Regions from separate parts of the Sporosarcina jeotgali genome, predicted to be linked through region 1. Evidence: riboswitches for the same ligand, from Rfam matches in the RefSeq annotation. Region 1 holds a riboswitch; each other region holds the start of a gene.
What was found. Region 1 has a riboswitch for S-adenosylmethionine ahead of PGH26_RS00250 (methionine ABC transporter ATP-binding protein). Riboswitches for the same ligand answer to the same signal wherever they lie in the genome.
Positions count from the first base shown of each region.

Region 2: another riboswitch for S-adenosylmethionine. It lies ahead of metA (homoserine O-acetyltransferase MetA); the one in region 1 lies ahead of PGH26_RS00250 (methionine ABC transporter ATP-binding protein).
Region 3: another riboswitch for S-adenosylmethionine. It lies ahead of metK (methionine adenosyltransferase); the one in region 1 lies ahead of PGH26_RS00250 (methionine ABC transporter ATP-binding protein).
Region 4: another riboswitch for S-adenosylmethionine. It lies ahead of PGH26_RS00835 (O-acetylhomoserine aminocarboxypropyltransferase/cysteine synthase family protein); the one in region 1 lies ahead of PGH26_RS00250 (methionine ABC transporter ATP-binding protein).

Region 1 is NZ_CP116341.1:41,282-45,495, reverse strand. It holds gene PGH26_RS00265 (M20 family metallopeptidase) at 1-23, opposite strand, end outside; gene PGH26_RS00260 (MetQ/NlpA family ABC transporter substrate-binding protein) at 39-896, opposite strand; gene PGH26_RS00255 (methionine ABC transporter permease) at 933-1,595, opposite strand; gene PGH26_RS00250 (methionine ABC transporter ATP-binding protein) at 1,585-2,610, opposite strand; SAM riboswitch class I at 2,758-2,870, opposite strand; gene abrB (transition state genes transcriptional regulator AbrB) at 3,167-3,442, shown strand; gene rsmI (16S rRNA (cytidine(1402)-2'-O)-methyltransferase) at 3,501-4,214, opposite strand, start outside.
Region 2 is NZ_CP116341.1:2,102,259-2,106,472, forward strand. It holds gene PGH26_RS10355 (DMT family transporter) at 11-325, opposite strand; gene PGH26_RS10360 (DMT family transporter) at 327-674, opposite strand; gene PGH26_RS10365 (TetR/AcrR family transcriptional regulator) at 804-1,424, opposite strand; gene metA (homoserine O-acetyltransferase MetA) at 1,493-2,401, opposite strand; SAM riboswitch class I at 2,477-2,582, opposite strand; gene PGH26_RS10375 (YitT family protein) at 2,673-3,533, opposite strand; gene PGH26_RS10380 (AbrB/MazE/SpoVT family DNA-binding domain-containing protein) at 3,741-4,010, shown strand; gene PGH26_RS10385 (thioredoxin family protein) at 4,081-4,214, opposite strand, start outside.
Region 3 is NZ_CP116341.1:2,161,802-2,166,015, reverse strand. It holds gene PGH26_RS10670 (alpha/beta hydrolase family protein) at 1-85, shown strand, start outside; gene pckA (phosphoenolpyruvate carboxykinase (ATP)) at 128-1,714, opposite strand; SAM riboswitch class I at 1,881-1,997, shown strand; gene metK (methionine adenosyltransferase) at 2,193-3,398, shown strand; gene PGH26_RS10655 (gamma carbonic anhydrase) at 3,451-3,963, opposite strand; gene PGH26_RS10650 (alpha/beta hydrolase) at 4,069-4,214, shown strand, end outside.
Region 4 is NZ_CP116341.1:154,628-158,841, reverse strand. It holds gene PGH26_RS00840 (BCCT family transporter) at 1-190, shown strand, start outside; gene PGH26_RS00835 (O-acetylhomoserine aminocarboxypropyltransferase/cysteine synthase family protein) at 240-1,529, opposite strand; SAM riboswitch class I at 1,644-1,759, opposite strand; gene PGH26_RS00830 (metal-sensitive transcriptional regulator) at 2,283-2,549, opposite strand; gene PGH26_RS00825 (DUF2187 family protein) at 2,794-3,015, shown strand; gene pepT (peptidase T) at 3,145-4,214, shown strand, end outside.

The DNA.
Region 1 (4,214 bases):
CGATTAGAAATAATTGTGCTCATAATAGTTTTCCTCCCTTATAGTCCTTTATAGACATTCAGTAATTCTTCCTTAGAAATATCAACTACGACAGAGCCGCCATTTGTATCTGTCTCAACCGCTTTTTTCACGTCTTCATCGTGATACAATTCGACAATCCGTAAATACGTCTCATTGTTTTCATCCGCAGTTCTCGTTGCAAAGATGTTGACATAGGGCAATGTATTGTCGTCATCGCTGTCTTCTAAATAGATAGGATCTTTCACCGGATCAAAACCTGCTTGTCCAGCGACTCCATTATTAATGATGGAAGCCGCAACATCCGGCAGTACGCGTGGAGTTTGCTGAGCTACTATTGGATAAATGTCGAGGTTCTTAGGATTTTTGACAATCTTTGAAGGATCTCCGAATAATCCGAAATCATCTGCCAGTTTAATCAAGCCCGCCGATTCCAGTAACTTCAAAGCACGTGCCTGGTTAGATGGATCATCTGGAATTGCGATACGTGCTCCATCTTCAATATCATCAATAGACTTCAGCTTTTCTGAGTAAATCCCCATCGGTGCAATGATTGTGGCGCCAATTGGTGTTAAGTCTGCATTATTTTCTTTGGTGAACTGACTTAAGAATGCAATGTGCTGGAAGGAGTTCAAGTCAATATCTCCGTTTGCCAGTGCTTGGTTCGGTAAAGTGTAATCGGCAAACTCAATGAGTTCAATTTCAATTCCTTCTGCTTCGGCTTTCTCCTTAAGGATCGGCCATACTTCACCGTCTGATCCTGTCACACCAATTCTCACTTTTTTCGAATCGTTTTCTTCTCCCGATGTCTTTTGGCTGCAAGCTCCGAGCGTCAGTAAAAGTAAGGCAGTTCCTAAATAGATAAGTACTTTTTTCATTTTATAATCTCCTCCATTTGCGGGTTAACTAACAGGCTAGCGTCTCATAACTTTTCTTGAAAACGTGTTTCCTATCCATTGAGCTACTTGGACTAGGATTATCAGAATCACTACTGTAACCAGCATGACACTTCCATCAAAACGCTGATATCCGTATGTCATAGCGACGTGTCCCAATCCTCCCCCGCCAACAGTACCGGCCATTGCAGAGAAATCTATCAAACTAATCGTTACGAATGTCAAACCAAGGATCAGAGGACCCAGAGCCTCCCGTATGAGAACTGTAAATATGATTTGCAAAGGGCTCGCTCCCATTGCTTTAGCTGCTTCTACCACGCCGGGTTCTATTCCGACTAAATTATTTTCTACAATCCTGGCGATTCCAAATGAGGCTGCGATTGTCATTGGAAAGATTGCTGCCCACGTTCCGATTGTGGAACCTACAACCGCTCGTGTAACAGGACTTAATGCAACAAGAAATATGATGAATGGAATTGGACGTATGATATTGATAAGGATATTCAACGTTTGAAACACCCATTGCTTCTCTAAAATGTTTCCTTTTCTCGTTACGTAAAGCAGTAAGCCGATACTGATTCCCAAAATCGAGCCAAAGACGAGCGTTGCAATGACCATTAGAACCGTCTCGCCCGTAGACTCTATAATTCTGGGCCAAAATGTGGTCCAATCAACTTTCATGTACAGCAACCTCCTCAATTTCCACGGTTTCTTTCAATGCAGCAAGCAGCGAATCTACGGAACGCTCATCCCCGTCAAATGAAACTAACAAATTCCCGAAAAACTTCTCTTGCAGTTCACGAATGGACCCGTACACAATATTGAAATTCACTCCAAATTGCTGTGTGAGCCTTGAAAGAACTGGATCACTTGCTATCTCTCCTTTAAAAATGACACGATACAGTTTTCTCCCTCCCTTTGCACGCCACTCTTGAAGCAATGTATCAGAGGGAAGATCCTGCTGGATCGATTGAATGAATCGCTGCGTAGTCGGATGCTGCGGATTTGTAAATGTGTCGAATACAGACCCTGTCTCAATTACTTCTCCGTCCTCCATCACAGCGACACGATCACATATTTCTTGAATAACGTGCATCTCATGTGTGATCAATAAAATCGTGATTCCCAGTTCCTTGTTCACTTTTTTTAAGAGTCTAAGAATATCGGCTGTCGTGTCTGGGTCTAAGGCGGACGTTGCCTCATCGCAGATCAAAATATCTGGCGAAGTTGCCAATGCTCTTGCAATTCCTACGCGCTGCTTTTGACCGCCTGAAAGTTGTTCGGGGTAATCATTCGCTTTATCAGACAGTCCGACAAAGTCCAATAGTTCTGCTACCCGCGCAGAAATTTCTTTTTTAGGTACGCCCCCTAGTTTAAGCGGGTATGCCACATTTCCTGCAACCGTGCGGGAAGTAAACAGATTAAAGTTCTGAAAGATCATTCCGATTCGGCGCCTAAGCTTTCTTAGATCTTTTTGAGAAAGAGAGGCGAGGTCTACACCTTGGACTTGAATTGAGCCAGTGGTTGGACGCTCCAGCATATTAACGAGGCGCAATAATGTGCTCTTCCCCGCGCCGCTAAACCCGATGATGCCAAAAATCTCTCCTTGTGCAACGGACAAACTCACATTATTAACAGCCGTTACTTTGCGCTTTCCGATTTGAAATGTTTTAGCTGCCTGTTTAAATTCAATCACGCTGAACCCTCCATTCCTTAGTGAAATCATTCTGTGCAGCAACGAGCGCAGTCATCGAACTTTCTTTTGATTGAACGGAAAAAGCCTTCTTTTTTCTCTATAAAACGAGAAAAAAGAAGGCTTCAATGTTAAGTGAAACCATCTCAGTTCTCATCTTCCAAATGCATGACGCATTTGCAGGAATTGGCACAGTGTTCACGTGTAATGAACCCGCTGCCGAGATGTCATAGGGCCTGCCCCTCGATCTCTCTGGATAAGAAAGTGATGTATTGCTATTCGATTGTCGCAAGAATTGTTCCTAACTATAAAGTGACTAACACGGGAAGTCAACCTCTTTTTAATTTTTTGAAAGATTTATGTAAGACACGTTCTTTCTATCTCAAATCTGCAACTATCATTCATCATTATGTGCGTTTTTCATGTATCTATTATTCATTGCATAGTTTCCGTTCTTCTCTATTGACGTTAAATGGAAGACTTGGTATGATAATAGACAGACAAGAGAAAAATGTCGAAATCTGACGAATGACTATTATCTTTTAGGAGGAAACCCGCTATGAAATCTACTGGAATCGTACGTAAGGTCGACGAACTCGGCCGTGTAGTTATCCCTATCGAACTGCGTCGGACACTCGGCATAGCTCAAAAAGACGCGCTGGAAATCTATGTGGATGATGATAAAATCATCTTGAAGAAATACATGCCTAATATGACATGTTCAGTTACTGGAGAAGTGTCAGATGACAATTTAACATTGATCGATGGTAAATTAATCCTCAGTCCTGAAGGTGCTAAGCAGCTAATCGCTGAAATTGAAGACAAAATGTCTTGATTTAATAATTTTATTTCAATAACATCTGGCCTTTTAAAAAAGACCAGATGTTATTTTTTTACTCTACATGATACGCTTGGTACACTTCACGTTTAGTGACACCCCGATCTGCTGCGGCTTCACGGATTGCCTCTTTTGAGGTATACCCTTTTTCTTCCATCAATTGTTCAACATGTTCAACCGAAGTTAGTGAACTCCACCACTCTTCTTCAACCACAGCTTCCATCTCATCAATACCTTCTACAACTATGCAAAACTCTCCACGAATTTCAGTGGACTCCGCCCAGGTAAGCGCCTCATCAATTGTGCCTCTTACAAACTCTTCGTATCGTTTCGTCAGTTCTCTAGCGAGAGTAATCCTGCGGTCTGGTCCAAATTGTTCTTTCAATGCACGCAACGTTTCTTTCAGTCGATGCGGTGCCTCGTAGAAAAGCAAAGTTTCCTGACGGTTCTGCAGCGACTCCAGCTGAAGGCGTCGTTTTTTCTTTTGTCTATCTAAAAATCCAAAAAATAAAAAAGGCTGCGCTGGAATTCCCGACGCGACGAGAGCACTAATTGCAGCATTGGGTCCAGGTACAGGTACAACTGCGTATCCCTCTGCAATCGCTTTTTCAGCAATATCAGCTCCGGGATCTGAAATACAAGGCATCCCGGCATCGCTCACAAGCGCAACAGTCTTCCCTTCTGCCAGCAGTTCTAATATTTTTCTTCCGCCTGCTTCCAGATTGTGTTCATGGTAACTCATGAATGGCGTATCGATTTCAAAGTGATT
Region 2 (4,214 bases), 1.1 Mb from region 1:
CAAACCTGATTTAGGATAAGGCTTTTAGACCGATAACTCCCACAATTATTAAAGCAAGGCTTCCAATTCTTGCAAGACTTTTAGATTCACCGAAAAAGATCATATTCAATAACACGGCACCCGCTGTCCCAATTCCAATCCATACCGCGTAAGCTGTACTTACTTGTAAATACTGAAACGATGAATATAGAAATACAAATGATAGACCGAATCCGCCTAAAAACATGAATCCTGTAGGAATGGTCTTTCTTTTGCTATATTTGTTCAATCCGATAACTCCTATAAATTCAAAGACCGCTGCTAACGCTACAAATAACCATCCCATTTTAACGATTCCCTTCTGCTGCTATTTTTTCATCATGACCATCCGCAAGTTTCAAACCAATAACGCCCGCCACTAATAGGACGATGAAGAATATTTTACCGCCGCTTAAAGTCTGGTCAAAGAAAAATACGTCCATTAAAGCAGTCCCGACTGTACCAATTGCTGCAAATATGGCATACACAGTTCCTGTCGGTAATGTCTCACACGCTTTAGAAAGAAAGTGAAAGTCGACGAAAATGAACAAAACAATTGGAATCCAATGCCACCATACTGAAGCTACGTTAAAACCAAAAATCCATACAAGTTCAAAGAAACTAGTTGCTGCTACATAAAGCCATGCTTTTTTCATTAGAAATACTCCTTCTCCCAGATGACTGACTGTCATTCATTTTATTCTATATTATATTATTAACGGAAATCCTTTAATCGACTGACAAAACCTATTGCCAGTCGATAGTCATTTCTACTGAATGCTTGCTTATTTCGTGTACCCTAGTGCATTCATTAAAAATAATAACGTTTCCCGTTTTTGTTCAGTAGCGCGTATATCTTGATCGAATTCTTCATCATACAAATATATTTGTTCTGCTGCGGATTCCGTTAAGCCAATTATCAATTTCGCCAATTGATCCGGATGACTGTCAGCGCGTATTACCTTTTGTTTTTGTCCATTTTCAACAAGTGAACTCACCCACTGGTACATTGGTGCGTATACGCTTTCCCATTCTTTCAAATGTTCTGTAGACGCCAACCCCGAATAAATCATTGCTTGTATCTCGTGATGTTCCTTGTTCACTGCGAAAATCGCATCTGTAAATTGTTGGAGCTGCTCATCAAATGATGCTGTTTCATCAACAGTTTCGATGACTGTCTTCAGCGTAAGCTGCACCATAACTTCTGCAATAGCAGGCATTAAAGACAATTTAGACGGAAAGTATAAGTAAAATGTCCCCTGGGCGATCCCTGCAGTTTTCACAATGTGCGAGACGGTCGTCTTCTCAACACCCTTCTCAGTAAACACTTGAATTGCAGATTGAACAATCTTTTCTTTCTTGTTCACAAAAACCCCTCCACGACTGACTGACTGACTGACTGTCATTCATTATAAACCAATCCCTTGAGAACTTCAAGTTTTTCAGAGGGATTGGGTATTTTTATGCAGCTTTGTTACTTCCATTCAAATGGTGTTTGTTGGTACACATAGTAGTTCAACCAATTTGAGAACAACAGATGTGTATGCGAACGCCATGTATTGGGCGGATTCAACGTCGCATCATCGTTCGGGAAGTAGTTTTTAGGGATATCTATATCAAGTCCCTTAGCAGAATCACGATCATATTCTTCCTGAAGCGTGCCCGCGTCGTATTCTAAGTGCCCCGTAATCATAATGTTTTTAGCGTCTTTCGACAGGACAATAAATGGACCAACTTCGTCCGAATATGAAAGAATACTTATTTCATCGTGAGCTTCTATGTCCTCTTTTGAAACACCTGTATGTCTAGAATGAGGAGCTGGAAACAGATCATTGAATCCTCTTGCAAGATTGACGGTCGGATCTGTCACGATATGATCAAAAATACCAAAACACTTAGCAGGTAACTGTTGTTTATCAATTCCATAGTAGTGATAAAGCGCAGCTTGAGCTCCCCAGCAAATATGCATGGAAGAAGTCACGTGCTCTTTTGCCCAATCTAAAATGTCCTGCATTTCACTCCAATATTCGACCTGCTCAAATTCCATTTGCTCTACTGGCGCACCTGTTACAATCATTCCATCGAACTTTTCGTTCTTAACTTGAGGGAAAGTTTTATAAAATGTATCCAAATGATTTTTGCTCACATTTTTTGATACATACGTTTCTGTATGTAAGAAAGTGATGTCTACTTGGAGCGGTGTGTTGCCTAGAAGACGTAAAAGCTGCAGTTCAGTCTTCTCTTTTTGCGGCATTAAATTTACAACAAGAATACGCAGCGGTCTAATATCTTGTGAGGTTGCGCGTTCTTCATCCATCACAAATATTTTTTCTTGCTTCAGTAATTCTCCTGCAGGCAATTGCTTAGGTATTGTAATTGGCATATCCTTCACTCCTATTCAGCCCATCAAAAAACTTCCGCTTTCTGCAAGAGAGAAAGTGGAAGTCATCAGCCGTTCCTCTTATCTCTCAAGACAATGTCTTGTGGAAGTAGCACCTTCCTGATTTCTTCAGGGGTTGCTGAAACGTCTTAGGGCCATTTCCCTCAGTTTCTCTTGATAAGCATATTCAATTACTGAACAGTATACCATTTCTAATTTGTTTGTATAGTCTAACTTTAAATGGAATCATTTTTATTAATAGAGAAATAACGAATCAGTCGTCATATTGGGCTCTGGAAAACCCTCTCCCTAAAATTTCGGACGCGTTCAGGAAGATGACGAAAGATGTCGGCTCTTGTTCCTGCACAATCTTTTTAAAGTAAATGGCTTCGGATTGTTCTACGACGCAGAGAATCATAGTTTTCTCCTGGTTCGAGTAACCTCCCAAAGACTTCACTTTTGTTAACCCGCGATTGAGCTCACTGCTAATGAGTGCTTGAACTTTTTCTTCTTGTTCTGTAATGATCAGGATCAGCTTAGTAGGCGAAGTTTGAAGCTGTACAAAGTCGATTACCTTGCTTGTCACATAAATTGCCATCATGGCATATAGAGCGAGTTCCAAGTCAAAGACAAACGCAGATATGATAACAACAGCCCCATCTACAATGAGCTGAGCGAATCCACTGGAAAAGTTCGTATATTTTTTTAGAATTTGTGCTATTAACGCAGTTCCGCCAGTGGAACCGTTCCCTCGATAAACAATTCCCAGACCGATACCGAGCATAATCCCGCCATAAATAGAACTGAGTAATGGATTATGAATCGGAACATTAATGTCTGTTGTCAGGAAGATGAAAAACGGAACAAAAAATGTACCGACAATCGTACGCCAGCTAAAGTCTTTCCCTACCAGGACCAGACCTAAAATGAGAAGCGGTAAGTTAATGATCCACTGCACATAAGCAGGATTAAATCCATATAGTTCATAAACAATTGTGCTTATGCCTGAAACACCGCCTGCAGCTATGCGAGAAGGTAAAAGAAAAATAGTAAATGCCAGTCCGACAAACGCCGAGCCTACAATAATTTGAAGATAGTCAAATAGCGCTGATTTCTTAAATTGAGTGAAAGTCATCGTGTCCCTCCGTTCATGTCAACTGTACTATTCTATCAAATAACCTGTACGTTGTGACCGTTGACAGTGAAAAGAGGAGAAGTTCCTTCATTCAAATTGTTCTGAATTAATTCACTTTCGACAAATGATCAACCATTATTTTGCATTTTGTAACATGCAATTGTATGATTATAGAAGAATTCAGGTACCATTGAAGGAGGTTCTCTTATGAGGAGTTTAGGCGTAGTAAGAAAAGTTGATCATTTAGGGAGAATAGTTATCCCAATTGAATTGCGTGAGACAATGAAACTTCCTGAAGGACAACCACTTGAATTTTTCACAGAAGCGGAGAATATCATTCTCAGAAGCTACAAAATTCGTGAAGCATGTGTGATTACCGGGGAAATTTCTTCCGATAATTTTGAACTGTCAAATGGCATGTTCGTAAGCCCAGCAGGTGCTGAAATTATTCTCAAAGAGGTAAAACAAGCTTTTTAACGTGTGATTGAAATGACTGCTGTCAGGAAGTAATTGTTCTTACTCGACAGCAGTCATTTCATTAATAATCTTACGCTTCAGGATGATCGAGGAAGGCTGTAATTTCTTCGCGTGTTTTTCTGTCCTTACTAACAAAGCGACCCTTTTCTTCGCCGTGGCTGTAAACTAGAAAGCTTGGAATCCCAAAAATATCATGTTCTGCGC
Region 3 (4,214 bases), 1.1 Mb from region 1:
CCAAGATTATACCCATCACTTCCCATCCTGGCACAATGCTAAGATCGTCAGGGATCTGACAAATTGGATGAGAGCGCAGCCGTAAAAAAAGAACCTTCCGGGATTAGGAAGGTTCTTTTTCGTGCTATTAAATAATTGGACCGCCCTTTTGAAGAATCTCTTCAGAAACTTGGTCAAACTTTTTGAAGTTGTCTTTGAAAAGCTGTGATAGCTCTTTTGCTTTTGCATCATATTCGGATGCATCGCTCCAAGCATTGCGAGGGTTCAGCACTTCACTTGGAACACCCTGGATTTGCTTAGGAATCTGAAGGCCGAATGTAGCAGAAGTTTCTGTTTCAACATCATCTAATTCTCCAGAAAGTGCTGCGCGAACCATTGTGCGTGTGTGCTTCAAGTCCATACGTTTACCAACGCCATAGACACCGCCGGTCCAGCCAGTGTTTACAAGGAATACACGTGAACCGTGCTCATCGATTTTCTTGCCTAGCATATCTGCATATACTGTTGCCGGAAGCGGCAGGAATGGTGAACCGAAGCATGTAGAGAATGTTGCTTCTGGTGATGTGATTCCACGTTCAGTACCCGCAAGTTTCGATGTGAATCCGCTTAGGAAATGATACATCGCTTGTTCTTTCGTCAATTTCGAGATTGGAGGCAGCACGCCGAACGCATCAGCAGTTAGGAAGATGATCGTTTCCGGGTGTCCAGCAACTGATGGAAGCACGATATTGTCAATGTTCTCAATTGGATAAGCAGCGCGTGTATTTTCAGTTAAAGTTGTATCATCATAATCGGGCACGCGTGACTCTGTATCGAGTACCACGTTTTCTAAAACTGTCCCGAATTGAATGGCACCGAAGATCTCAGGTTCTTTTTCTGGTGACAAATGGATGCACTTCGCGTAGCATCCGCCTTCAATGTTAAAGATTCCATGATCTGACCAACCGTGCTCATCATCACCGATGAGTTTGCGGTTTGCATCAGCAGAAAGCGTTGTTTTACCTGTACCTGACAAGCCGAAGAATAGAGCTGCATCGCCTTTTTCCCCAACGTTTGCTGAACAGTGCATGGAAAGAATGCCGTTCTCAGGAAGCAGGTAGTTCATGACAGAGAAAATCGATTTCTTCATTTCTCCTGCGTATTCAGTACCGCCGATTAACACAATACGTTTTTCGAGTGAAATGATGACAAATGTTTCAGTGTCCGTACCGTCAACAGCAGGATCTGCTTTGAACGAAGGTGCAGCCAGGATTGTGAATTGTGCTTCGTGCATTTTCAATTCTTCTTCAGTAGGGCGGATGAAGAGCTGATGCACGAACAGGTTCTGCCACGCAAATTCGTTGATAACTTGAATAGAAAGTTGTGAAGCTTTGTCAGCTCCTGCAAATCCTTTAAATACAAATAGTTCTTCTTTTGTTTGAAGGTGGTTCAAAACCTTCTTATATAGGTTGTCGAAGTGATCTTCTGAAATTGGACGATTGACAGAACCCCAGTCAATCTTATCTTTTGAAGCCGCTTCTTCAGTTATGTAACGATCTTTAGGGGAACGGCCGGTATACTTCCCGGTTTGCGCTGTAACGGCTCCATCTGCTGAAAGCTTCGCCTCACCGCGGGAAACTGCTTTTTCGACTAATACAGGTACAGAGGGCTGTAATGTAATATTAGTTCCAGAAAGAAGTTCTTTGAGTCCATTATCTATTTTCGCTGAAATCATAGGTAGATACCGTCCTTTTCATTATTGCCCGTGTTGGGGCTGTCTTATTTTGAATTAGTATAACACATTAAGAATAATAAACTATACTAATTCAAAACTCAAGTGAGAACAACAAAAAAATTGACAATAGCTCTATTTTCTCGTAGCATAGATAGATGAACGGATACTCTTATCCCGAGTCGGCGGAGGGACAGGCCCTATGATGCCCGGCAACCTGCATAGACGTCCTTGTCTATGAAAAGGTGCCAAACCTGGAGCAGGGGGAAACCCTGGACGATAAGAGTGAAAGGTGCCTATGAAACTCATGCCTTTCCTCATGTATGCAATACGTGAGTGGAGGGCTTTTTCTATTGTTTGCCTTTATCCTTGTGAACGTTGAACGTCGCTTCTCTTCAGGCGCGGGACGAAAACTGGGAAAACGAGAGTACCGTATCACGAGTTCGCTGTAAGGAGACTTGCGGCTGAAGGAGGAAATCATATGACAAATCGACGACTGTTTACATCTGAGTCGGTAACAGAAGGCCATCCTGATAAGATGTGCGACCAAATTTCAGATGCAATTCTGGATGCGATTATCGAGGAAGACCCGAACGCACGCGTTGCGTGTGAAACGACAATTACAACAGGATTAGTTCTCGTGATTGGAGAAATTACGACAACTACGTATGTCGATATTCCGAAAGTGGTTCGAGAAACCGTAAAGGAAATTGGCTACACACGTGCGAAATACGGATTCGATTACGAAACGTCTTCCGTACTGACATCTATTGATGAACAATCACCGGACATCGCAGCCAGCGTCGATCGTGCGCTTGAAGCACGTGAAGGCCAAATGGATGACGAAGAATTAGAAGCAATTGGTGCTGGCGACCAGGGACTCATGTTTGGATATGCGTGTAACGAAACAGAGGAATTGATGCCTCTGCCAATCAGCCTTGCGCACAAACTTTCACGTCAGCTTACAAAAGTGCGGAAAGAAGAAACACTTGACTACTTACGTCCGGATGGGAAAACACAAGTAACGATTGAATATAATGAAAAGAACGAACCCATCCGTGTGGATACGATTGTTATTTCTACACAGCATCATCCTGAAGTGACACTGGAGCAATTGCAGCGTGAAGTCAAACAGCACGTGATTGACTCTGTCGTACCGAAGAACTTACTGGATGAAGAAACAAAATACTTCATCAACCCATCTGGGCGTTTTGTGATTGGAGGTCCACAAGGGGACGCTGGTTTAACTGGACGTAAAATCATCGTTGATACGTACGGAGGCTATGCTCGGCATGGGGGAGGTGCGTTTTCTGGTAAAGACGCAACCAAAGTTGACCGTTCAGCATCTTACGCAGCACGTTATGTTGCTAAAAACTTAGTCGCTGCAGGTCTTGCGGATCGCTGTGAAGTACAGCTGGCGTATGCAATCGGTGTGGCGAAGCCTGTTTCGATTTCTGTTGATACATTCGGAACAAGTGATATTCCTGAAAGCCGTCTTGTTGAGCTTGTCAGAAACCATTTCGATCTGCGCCCGGCAGGGATTATCAAGATGCTCGACCTGCGCCGTCCGATTTATAAGCAGACAGCAGCTTACGGTCACTTCGGCAGAACGGATATCGATCTTCCTTGGGAACGGACAGACAAAGCTTCAGCATTGAAAGAAGAAGTTACTCAACTTAAAGGGTAAATACAAAAAAGCAAGGGCCGATTTAAGCGCCCTTGCTTTTCTTTTTTACATTTCAATTTTGAAGTTGTTTGTAATACTGACCTTTTTCTACGTAGCTCTTAACGATTCTGTCCATATCCGCCCGGTCTTCGTCTGTAACTTCACGAACAACTTTTGCCGGAGAACCGAGTGCTAACATACCAGGGGGAATGACTTTACCTGGAGGAACTAAACTGCCTGCCCCTACAAATGCGCCTTCACCAACCACTGCACCATCTAATATTATAGAACCCATTCCAACGAGAGCCCCTTTTTTAATTGTACAGCTATGTAACGTAACTTTATGTCCGATTGTGACGTCATCTTCTATGACTAACGGTGTGTTAGGACTTTGATGCAGACAGGATAAGTCTTGAATGCTGACGCGTTTACCGATACGGGTCGGTGCAACGTCGCCGCGGATGACGGTACTAAACCAAACAGACGAATCCGCGCCGATTGTGACATCTCCGCTAATGACAGCAAAATCAGCTACAAAAACGGTTTCATCGATGTTTGGCCAAACATCCTTATACGGAACAATCATGAAAATGCCCTCCTTGTTGTGCATTGATGTATAATAATCCTATCAAAGTTTTAGGACCATGTACAAATTGAGTTTAAAGCATTGATATAAATGGAGGGAAGCGCTATGTGGAAATGGGAAGCAGACGGACAAGCAAAAGCAGTCATTGTCATTGTACATAACGCGTACGAAGACCATCAGCGGTATGCATGGCTGATACAGCAATTAAGGATTTCGGGATTTGACGTGATTACAGGTGATTTGCCGGGACA
Region 4 (4,214 bases), 110 kb from region 1:
CAAAATGATTTGGGGGCTCATCCAATCAGGTATTGCAATTATTTTGCTATCTGTCGGAGGTCTTTCCGCGCTGCAGAACACGATTATTATCGCAGCACTGCCGTTTTCGTTCATCATACTGTTTATGGTCACTGCGCTCTTTAAGGAGCTGCAAAAAGACGTGAAGCATAGTAAACGTCCGAAACATTAACTAGTAAAACACCGGAATCCATATGAGGATTCCGGTGTTTTTGTGTTAATTACGCAGTAACGGGTACTGCTTTTTCAATCGCTTGTTTCAAATCTGCAATAATATCCTCTGCTGATTCAAGACCGACCGAGAGACGAATGAGTTCCTCTGTTACCCCTGAATTTTTCAAGTCCTCTCCAGACAGCTGCTGATGCGTCGTAGAAGCCGGATGGATAATTAACGACTTTGCATCCCCGACGTTCGCTACGTGGGACCAGACGGCTACGTTATCGATTACACGGCGTCCTGCGTCACGTCCGCCTTTAATTCCGAAGACAATAATAGAACCTGCCCCATTTTTAATGTATTTCTTAGCAAGATCTGCTGTTGGATGATCGTCGAGACCCGTGTAGGTAACCCAGTCAACCGATGGATGTTCTTTCAGGAACTGCGCAACCTTTTGAGCATTTTCCCCATGACGCTGGATTCGCAGATGAAGCGTCTCCAAGCCTTGCAGGAAGTTGAACGCACTGTCCGGATCGAGACACGGGCCGAAATCACGCAGTCCTTGAACACGGAGCTTTGTCGCGAATGCAGCGCCTGCCGTGTCGATGCCGTAACGCAATCCATGATATGATTCGTCCGGCTCTGTGAAGCCTGGGAATCTTCCTTGTGTCCAATCAAACTTCCCTGCGTCTACTGCCACTCCGCCGATTGTCGTTCCGTGACCGCCAATCCACTTTGTTGCAGAATGGATAACAACGTCAGCACCAAATTCAATCGGGTTGCATCCGTATGGGGAGGCAAATGTATTGTCGATTAAAAGCGGAACGCCATTTTCGTGCGCGATCGATGCAATCGTTTCGATATCGAGCACTTGCAGGCTCGGGTTGCCAATTGTTTCAGCGAAGATCCCTTTGGTCTTTTCCGTAATCGCACTGCGGAAGTTTTCCGGATCAGTTGAGTCGACAAATTTAACAGTAATCCCGTACTTCGGCAACGTTACAGCGAACAAATTGTACGTACCGCCATATAGGTTGGACGCTGCAATAATTTCGTCACCGGCTTCTGCAATGTTCAAGATGGAGAATGCGATTGCCGCCATGCCTGATGAGAGTGCAACGGCTGCTGTTCCCCCTTCAAGTAACGCGATGCGTTCTTCAAACACAGCGACTGTCGGGTTCGTGATACGTGTGTAGATGTTGCCAGCCTCTTGCAGTGCGAAAAGATTCTTGGCATGGTCCGTATCACGAAATACGAATGATGTAGTTCTATGGATAGGAAGAGCTCGTGACCCAGTCGTTGGATCTGGTTCTTGACCACCGTGCAGTAACAGGGTTTCGGGTTGAAAATTTGTCATATACATAACCTCCGGAAATTAGTTTGATGGAACTGCGCACACCGGACGGGTGATGGGGAAACTAAAAAAACCCCCTTCTACCGATAGAAGAGGATCTGCCATTGCTGGCACTTCCCCTTATCTTTCAGATCTAACAATAGATCTGTAGGAAGTAGCACCTTTGCAAGCTGGTATGCTTGCCGGTTGCCGGGCATCGCAGGGCCTAGTCCCTCCGCCGCTCTTGATAAGAGTTTGTGACTTATTCAGTTTTCCATCTTGGAACTGAGTATACGTGCTTGAAAATAGAAAGTCAACAGTTAAATCAAAATTGTTTGATAGTTTCGTGTTTACTAATTAAACGGGGTTCGATTTCCGCCGGAGCCGCCGCCTGCACCTTCAGTCAACGGATTCTCGCAGGACAAACAACTGCACAGAAAAGGGACAAAAAAACCGCAAACCAAAATCTGGGCAGACTTTGGTTTGCGGGTAAGAATTAATTATTAAGCTGTGCCGTAGAAAATTTGGCCGCCTTTTAGGTTGATGATTTTGAGCATGTTTGTGCGTTTTACGTAGATGCTTTTGAACTGCTCGCGTCCGTTAGCAAGATTGTGGGGTTATTCACGTTGTCTTCAGTAACACGTGCAGTGAAGCTTGCTGGGTCGATGACAGAAGCAATTGATGCATACTCTTCCAGAACTGTGATGTTTATTAGGACTTGATGAGAGAACCGTTAGAAGACTTTAATGTTTAATCCCACAAAAAAAGAGCACGCAGTTAGCGGCTCTTTACTAGTAAGTCGACAGCTTCTTTAACAAGTGCCTCTTTCGATTGCGGGTTATCCGACAACTCTTCGTTTTCCATACAAGCAATCAGGTTCGTGCTTACAATTAACCCTATAGTCCGATCGATTCCAGAGCGAGACGCAGATAACTGTGTTATGACGTCTTTGCATTCATCACCAGCTTCAATCATCCGCAGGACTCCGCGAATTTGACCTTCAATTCTTTTTAGTCGATTCACCACTTTTGCATCGTATTCCATGGATCTGGCCTCCTCTCAACATTATGTACATGTTATACCCCTTCTGGTATATCGTCAATCAAATCCACTTCCTTCGACATGAAAAGCGCGAAATTGTTCGAATTATGCTATACTTATAGCAGTATTACAAATTTTATTGTTCCAAACCATCGGGCCAACCGCACGACACACTGTCTGTTTTTCTGAATGGCCATGGGTCTTCACAATTCTAAAGAGATCGAAACAGACTAGAGGAGGGATTCGTTTGGCTTTTCCGCGTAAGGAACATCCTGTCTCTGATTTTATCGCAGCGCGTAAAATTGGCGAAAAGATTTCGTTCACACGTAATGATGTTTTCGTTGTAGGGGCAATCCACAAGATCTTAGAGAACTCCGTTATTGTAGAAATTTCAGAAGAAGACGCTGATCTGATTGGCGCCGCTTCCACACTAACCGTTGTCGCTCATAAAAATTACACAGTCGAATAATCTACAGCGCACCGACTTCAACCTCCGGCAGATCGCACTAGTTCTGTCGGTTTTGTCGTCTGTTCATTCTCAAAAACACATGCAGCCGCTTATTACTACATAGATTTGAAAGGGGACTTTTTAGATATTATGAAAGAACAGCTATTAGAACGATTCATTCGCTATGCAAAGATTGACACTGAATCTGATGAAAAGAGTTCGACAACACCGTCGACTGCTAACCAGTGGGATTTGCTGCATCTATTGAAGGAAGAGCTTACAACACTAGGCATGGAAGACATTACGCTCGATGAGAACGGCTACTTGTTTGCTACACTTCCTGCGAATACAGACAAAGAGATCCCTGTAATCGGCTTCTTAGCGCACGTGGATACATCACCTGATTTCACAGGTAAGAATGTGAATCCGCAGCGTCATGATAACTATGAAGGCAGTGATCTAGTGTTGAATGAGAACACAACTCTCTCTGTCAGCCGTTTCCCGGAACTCCAAAATTATATCGGTCAGACGTTGATTACAACGGATGGAACAACGCTGCTTGGCGCAGATGATAAAGCTGGTATTGCAGAAATCATGACGGCGATGGCTTATTTCCAACAGCATCCTGAAGTGAAGCACGGTAAATTACGCGTGGCTTTCACACCGGATGAGGAAATTGGACGCGGCCCGCACAAATTCGATGTAGAAGCATTTGGTGTCGACTTTGCTTATACGATGGACGGCGGTCCGCTTGGCGAATTGCAATATGAGAGCTTCAATGCAGCCGGTGCACGCGTTACATTCAAAGGAACAAACGTTCATCCAGGCACTGCAAAAGGGAAAATGGTGAACTCCATTTTACGTGCACAAGAATTTCAAGCGGCCATGCCTGCTTTAGAAATTCCTGAGTTAACAGAGGGACGTGAAGGATTCATTCACTTAATGGACATCCACGGTTCAGTTGAGAAGACAGTGCTGGAATATATTATTCGTGATTTCGACAAGGACTCCTATGAGGCACGCAAGAAATTGTTTTTCGATACCGTTTCACAAATGCAATCTGATTACGGCGAGGAAGCGGTTGAGCTTGAATTGCAAAATCAGTACTTCAATATGGGTGAGAAAATCAAGCCTCATATGGAAATCGTGGATATCATTTCCGAAGCATTCAACAATTTAGAGATTTCATCCATTATTGAACCGATTCGGGGCGGAACTGA